3 regions of the Bacillus sp. KNSH39 genome follow, and region 3 is predicted to be linked to each of the others. Evidence: riboswitches for the same ligand, from Rfam matches in the RefSeq annotation. Region 3 holds a riboswitch; each other region holds the start of a gene.

Region 1 (2,277 bases), 3.6 Mb from region 3:
CTAGAAGAGCATATGAATGCCCGCACACTTTTACAAAAGTGTTATGAGAAAGGCGTTACGTTTTCACCTGGAGATGTTTTTTACTCTGATGGAGAAGGAGCAAACACTTTCCGATTAGGGTTTTCGCGCTTGAAAGAAGAAGAAATAGTTCGTGGAATTAAAATAATTGGTGATACATTAAAAAATGAAATTTGGAGTTGAGAAAATGAAAATCGGTGTTATTATGGGCGGGGTATCGTCTGAAAAACAAGTTTCAATTATGACGGGGAATGAAATGATTGCTCATTTAGATAAAAATAAGTATGAAATAGTTCCAATTACATTAAACGAAAAAATGGATTTAATTGAAAAAGCGAAAGACATTGACTTTGCATTGCTCGCATTACACGGAAAATACGGAGAAGATGGGACAGTTCAAGGAACACTGGAGAGTTTAGGGATTCCTTATAGCGGAAGTAATATGTTATCTAGCAGTATATGTATGGATAAAAATATTTCGAAAAAGATTTTACGTTATGAAGGTGTAGAAACACCAGATTGGATTGAACTTACAAAAATGGAGGATCTAAATCTTGATGAGTTAGATAAGTTAGGATTTCCATTAGTGGTAAAACCAAACTCTGGCGGATCGAGTGTCGGGGTGAAAATCGTTTACAATAAAAATGAATTGATCTCAATGCTAGAAACTGTATTCGAATGGGATTCTGAAGTAGTAATTGAGAAGTATATAAAAGGTGATGAAATTACATGTTCTATTCTGGATGGAAAACAGTTACCTATAGTTTCAATTCGACATGCAGCCGAGTTCTTTGATTACAATGCAAAATATGATGATACTAGTACGGTTGAGGAAGTTATCGAACTTCCAGCAGAAATTAAGGAACGTGTAAATAAAGCTTCACTGACTTGTTATAAAGCATTAAAATGTAGTGTTTATGCAAGAGTTGATATGATGGTGAAGGACGGAATTCCATATGTAATGGAAATTAATACATTACCAGGGATGACACAATCAAGCCTATTGCCCAAAAGTGCAGAAGCAGCGGGAATTAGTTATAGCAAACTATTAGATATGATTATTGAAACATCATTAAAAGTTAGAAATGAAGAAGGGTTTTAAGGAGATTATATAACGAATTCTTTTGACAGTTTCACGAAGTATGCTATGATGAATACATTATAAAAACAAAATATTTATCCACTAGGGGGGCCTTTTATAGGCTGAGATCAAATGTGATTTTGAGACTCTTAGTACCTGATCTGGTTAATGCCAGCGTAGGGAAGTGGGAAAGACGTTGCTATTTAATGAGTAAATAAATACTGTCAATTTCACTTTCTTTACGCCTGTAAAGAAAGTTTTTTTATTTTACAGCTTTAATAATTGTGGATAAATACTTATATTTTATATATAATTGGAGGGATTTAAATGAATTTTTCACAATCATTACGTAAAGAAGTAGATTCAATTTGGGAAGCGAGTTTTAACCATCCTTTTGTAAAAAAACTTGGTGAAGGAACGTTAGATTTAGCTAGTTTTCGTTATTATGTGCTTCAAGATTCATATTATTTGAGTCATTTTGCTAGAGTACAAACTTTAGGAGCTGCAAAAGCTCTTGAATTAGAGACGACAGCTCGTATGGCACATCATGCTCAAAATACATATGAAGCAGAGTTATCTTTACATGAGAATTTTGCTAAAAAACTAGGGATAACGAAAGAAGAAAAAGATAATTTTATTCCTGCGCCAACTGCATATGCGTATACTTCACATATGTATCGTGCTGCGTATGAAGGGCATTTAGGAGATATCATTGCAGCAATTTTACCTTGCTATTGGTTGTATTATGAAATTGGCGAACGCTTAAAAGAGTGCCAGCCGGAAGAGCCAATTTATAACGAATGGATTTCTGCTTATGGATCTGATTGGTTCCGTACGCTAGTTGAAGAACAAATTACACGTTTAGATACTATCGCTGAAAAAGTAACAGAGGCAGACCGCAAACGTATGAAACAGCATTTTATTATTAGCAGTCAATATGAATATTCATTTTGGGAAATGGCTTATACATTAGAAAAGTGGCCAGTGGATACAGACGTAAAAGACGTAATTGGATAAAGAATAGAAGTAATGTTATAGATAGGTCTGGATTATACCTATCTATATATTTTTTCTTGTCAAATTTGCGTAAAGTCATTAGTGCTACGGAAATGGCGAAATAGAATATCGATAATTTAGCTCATTTTCTTGTCTACGCATTAACTGGATAAACTTCTGTC
Region 2 (2,277 bases), 1.4 Mb from region 3:
GGGGTAGCTGAACATAAAAAAGAGTATTATTTTCAGGCGATGGAGAGAGAAGTAGACAAAATGGATACGTTAATTTTGGATATGCTTGAGTTAGCTAAATTTGAATCTGGTACATATAAAATGAAAAAAGATTCGTTTTATATTGATACAGTAATTGAAGGTATATGTGAACATCTATCTGTGGAAATAGAGAAAAAAGAACTTCATATTCATAAAAATATAAGTTCATTTGAAGTGATTGCAAATCAAGGCCGGATTGAACAAGTCATCGTGAACTTCATTACGAATGCTATACGATATACACCAAATAAAGAGGATATTATTATTTCTACAATAGATGAGAAGAATCGTATAAAAGTGTGCATTGAAAATAAAGGTACTCATATTGAAGAAGAGCAATTAGATAAAATTTGGGATCGTTTTTATCGCGTGGATACAGCTCGTCAGCGTTCACAAGGTGGGACGGGGCTTGGGCTTGCTATTTCAAAGAATATTTTAGAACTACATGATGCTGAATATGGGGCAGAAAATACAGAAGATGGTGTATTATTTTATTTCTATTTACCGAAAAAAGCGTAGACAATATGATCTATGCTTTTTTAATTTATTTTCATATTATCTTTACCTAATCTTTATTTTTAATCAGTATAATTTGTTTAGAATATGAGGTTATGTAAGGAGTCGATGAACCGTGCATAGCAATTGGCTAAGTATAATGGTATTTATTTTCTTTTGCGCATTTATTGTATTTTTAATTGATATTACGATATGAAAAAAGAGCGCTCATTAAGCGCCCTTTTTTTGTGTATTCATTTGATAAGCACTGATGCTTTTGAATAATCGTGGTGAAGTGATAAATAAAAATATAAGTAAAACGGTACATAAAATAAAAGAACCAAGCATTGTACTTCCATTTACGATTAATGAATATAACACAGCTGATTGACCTTTCGGCGCATATTGTCCCCAGAAAATAATGCCGGCAATAAAGTGGCAGAAATAGCGAGCAAAGCTACCGATAAATGTAGCAAGGATAATATAAGCAAGGACTTTCTTACCCTGATTTTGTTTTGATGAATGTTTGTGTTTACGGTTACCTAAATTTGATTGTTCTAAGCTATTTTCATTGGATGTTAAAAGTGCTTTTTGAATTGGACGATAGAATAAGCCAGCAAATCCGATAAAAGCAAAGGCAATGAAGTACTCAATGAATGCTTGAACAGGTGTTAAAATATAAGCATCTCCCACGACAATTTGTAATAGTCCCCAAACTAAACCGCCTAAGAAAGCTGATTTAAAGCCCCAGCGGTAAGCAATAATAAAAATAGGAATCATAGCGAATGAGATAGAACCGCCTGTTGGAAGTTTAAGTGATAATGGTAAAATATCGATAATCATGGCGAAGGCTGCAAGAATAGCAGATTCGATCATCGCTTGTAAATTGGTGTTACGCATGTTGTCTCCCCCTAAATCCAAGTTGTACAAAAAAAGAATAGATATCATAGGAGGATACGAAATACGTAAATAAAAATGAGGTATGTATTTCGGACGTTTGCACAATCCCTGCGTTAGCATTAACTAACAGGTTCGAAGGGTCGGAACGAAGTGTTCCCTCTCAGCGGCATGGCTCCCCCAGTGATAACGAGATTCTTTATTTGTTATTGTTTATTGTAAGCGAAATGGATGAGAATGGCAAACGAATACAGTATGACAATAATTGAAATAGAATTGTAGCGAAATGTTAATAAATATGAAGCAAAAGGGTATAGTACAAGAGAAATTGGGTGTGGTATAATTTTTTTGAAAATAATTATCATTCTCTTCTGAGGGGGAAGGTTATGAGCTTAGTAGATATTAAAATTGGAGAGAAAGTGTTAGTAAAAAGTATTCAGTCTTTAGATCAGCTATTAAAGCGTAGACTAGCTGCTTTCGGTCTTGCTGAAGGAAGCGAACTTCGCCTGAAACAGAAAGCGATGTTCAAAGGTCCTTGTACATTGGAGTGTCGTGGACAGTTAATTAGTATTCGTCATTGTGACGCGAAAATGATAAAGGTGGAATTAGCGTGAATAAGGTAGCTTTGCTAGGGAATCCGAATACAGGGAAGACATCATTATTTAATGCACTTACTGGTTCTTATGAATACGTAGGAAACTGGAGCGGTGTAACAGTAGAAAAGAAGGTTGGTAAATTAAAAGATAGACAAGGAACATTAATTGATTTGCCAGGTGTGTATGATTTAAATCCAGTTTCACGTGATGAAGGTGTTGTAACAAACTT
Region 3 (2,277 bases):
CACGTTGTCTCATCCCACCAGATAAATCTTTCGGATATTTTTGCTCATACCCTTGCAAACCAAATTTATGTAACAGTTCCTTTGCCTTTACTTCTGCTTCTTTCTTCTGTACACCTTGGCACTCTAGCGGCAGGGCAGCATTCTCAATAATTGTTCTCCACGGCAAAAGCATATCTTTTTGCGGCATATATCCTACAGGATGGTTCTTTGTTTCTGTCAGTTCTATCTGTCCAGTACTTACCTTTTCTAGACCTGTAATAAGGCGAAATAAAGTACTTTTTCCACATCCACTCGGTCCGATAATACTGACAAACTCTTTCTCATATATAGAAGCATTTAATTCATGGATGATTGGTTTCTCATCGTAATGAAAAGAAACATTATGAAACTGTAGTATGTTCTTGCTCCTCAAATCCCCACATCTCCTTACGATAGGACATATCCCAGAATAAATATTCAAATCGACTGGAATATAAGAAGATCTCCTCTAATCTTTCTAGTTCTTTCTCAGACTTTCCAACTGCCATTTCATTTAATAAATCTATTAACCAAATACAAAGATTACCGTATTCTTCCGAACTATATCCTTGAATCCACTCACCAAAAAACTCATGATCTCTTGCTCCAGGAATATCATTTAAACGCTTTCCAATTTCCCAATAGCTCCACATACATGGAAGAAGCGCTGCTATTAATTCCGCAAGTGTGCCATTTTGAGATACAGACATCATGTAATTTGTATAAGCTAAATTTTTAGCAGATGGTTTCGCAGACTCTATCTCCTCTATAGAAATTCCAAGTCTTTTTGCATATTGTTTATGGATTGTCATTTCGCCATTTAATATTCCATCAATTTGTTCAGCGAACTTTCCCATCACTTGTGGATTCGTTGCTTTTACAACACCAATCGCATATAACTTTGCATAATCTAGCAGATATAAATAATCTTGAATAATATAATACTGGAATTTATCTTTTTCTAACGTGCCATCTCCCATACCCACTACAAACGGATGATTATGACTCATCTCCCAAACCGGTTGCACAGTTTCTAATAATCTATCGCAAAATTTCATTTCTCTATCCCCTTTCAATATATGTATCTAAATAAAAAACCACTTCTATATATAAGAAGTGGTTACAGCAAATAAAGTTATACATTTATTCGATGTTCCACTTCCCTTCGCTAGTATTACCTAGATCAGGTGTTGTAAGGGTTAAGGATTATTCCTCTCTCAGCAAGTCAAGCACCCCTAGTGGTTTCAATATGAAATTTTCAAATAAAAAAGCCCCGTTTCTATACGCAAAGAAACGGGGACTCATTGTTAGTGTCCGAATTGCTTCCCTACGCTAGCATAATCTAGATCAGGTAATAAAAAGGATCAAAGGCTTACGGCCTACTCTCAGCTGGCAACACCAGCTCTCCTAGCAAACTATAAAATTATCACTGTCAGTATAACACCCTAATAAGACATCATCAACTTTTTTAATTTTCTTAATTGTCAACATAATATCAAAATTATACAATACATACATTCTATTTTAGAAAATAAAACCCCAATTAATTGTATAAAAAGGAATCATTATCCTCAAAAAATTTATTTTTATATTGATTTCATATTACATTTATGTGAATACCCCCACTATATTATATCTTTATACTATAATAAAATTACAACTATACAACTAGAGGAGGTCTCTATTCCATGAATATGAAAGCTACTGCTTTAACAGCAACTACTGTAGTGATTGCTTCTTTACTTCCTTCTATGGGTGAAACAAATGTACAAAAAGCAAACGCTGAACAATTATCTAATATTAAAACTGGGTATGTCAAAGTCGATCAAGTAGCATTACATACAGAAGATAACGTAAAAAGCACATCAATTGATACAATTCGCTTTAATACAAAAGTGAACATCATTGAAACAACTAATGGTTGGTATAAAGTGTCTGTTCATAATAAAGTAGGTTATGTACAAAAAGATGCTATTTTACTAAAAAACAAACTTCAATCTAATGATCAATACATCGTTAATGCTAATGCATTAAACGTTCGCTCTGAACCTAATTTAGAATCTTCCATTTTAGATGTATTACCAAATGGTAAGTTTATTACCGTTCAAGAAGATCAAGGCGAATGGTATAAAATATCACATAATGGCCAAACAGGTTACGTACAAAAAGCATTCATCTCTAATGGTTCACAACCCTTAGTAAAAGGAATCACCGTTCAAAATAATACAAAATATACTGTTGCAACACCTAATCTAAATG

What was found. A riboswitch is a leader RNA that binds a small molecule or an ion and turns the genes downstream of it on or off. The one in region 3 is predicted to bind thiamine pyrophosphate.
Region 1: another riboswitch for thiamine pyrophosphate. It lies ahead of tenA (thiaminase II); the one in region 3 lies ahead of tenA (thiaminase II).
Region 2: another riboswitch for thiamine pyrophosphate. It lies ahead of thiT (energy-coupled thiamine transporter ThiT); the one in region 3 lies ahead of tenA (thiaminase II).

Annotation. Positions count from the first base shown of each region.
Region 1 is NZ_JBQXYO010000001.1:984,397-986,673, forward strand. It holds gene pdxR (MocR-like pyridoxine biosynthesis transcription factor PdxR) at 1-201, shown strand, start outside; gene ACUL40_RS04840 (D-alanine--D-alanine ligase) at 206-1,120, shown strand; TPP riboswitch at 1,194-1,299, shown strand; gene tenA (thiaminase II) at 1,427-2,116, shown strand.
Region 2 is NZ_JBQXYO010000001.1:3,186,200-3,188,476, reverse strand. It holds gene ACUL40_RS16335 (sensor histidine kinase) at 1-579, shown strand, start outside; gene thiT (energy-coupled thiamine transporter ThiT) at 787-1,455, opposite strand; TPP riboswitch at 1,543-1,644, opposite strand; gene ACUL40_RS16325 (FeoA family protein) at 1,839-2,066, shown strand; gene feoB (ferrous iron transport protein B) at 2,063-2,277, shown strand, end outside.
Region 3 is NZ_JBQXYO010000001.1:4,607,611-4,609,887, reverse strand. It holds gene ACUL40_RS23545 (ABC transporter ATP-binding protein) at 1-412, opposite strand, end outside; gene tenA (thiaminase II) at 381-1,076, opposite strand; TPP riboswitch at 1,162-1,265, opposite strand; TPP riboswitch at 1,326-1,437, opposite strand; gene ACUL40_RS23535 (SH3 domain-containing protein) at 1,707-2,277, shown strand, end outside.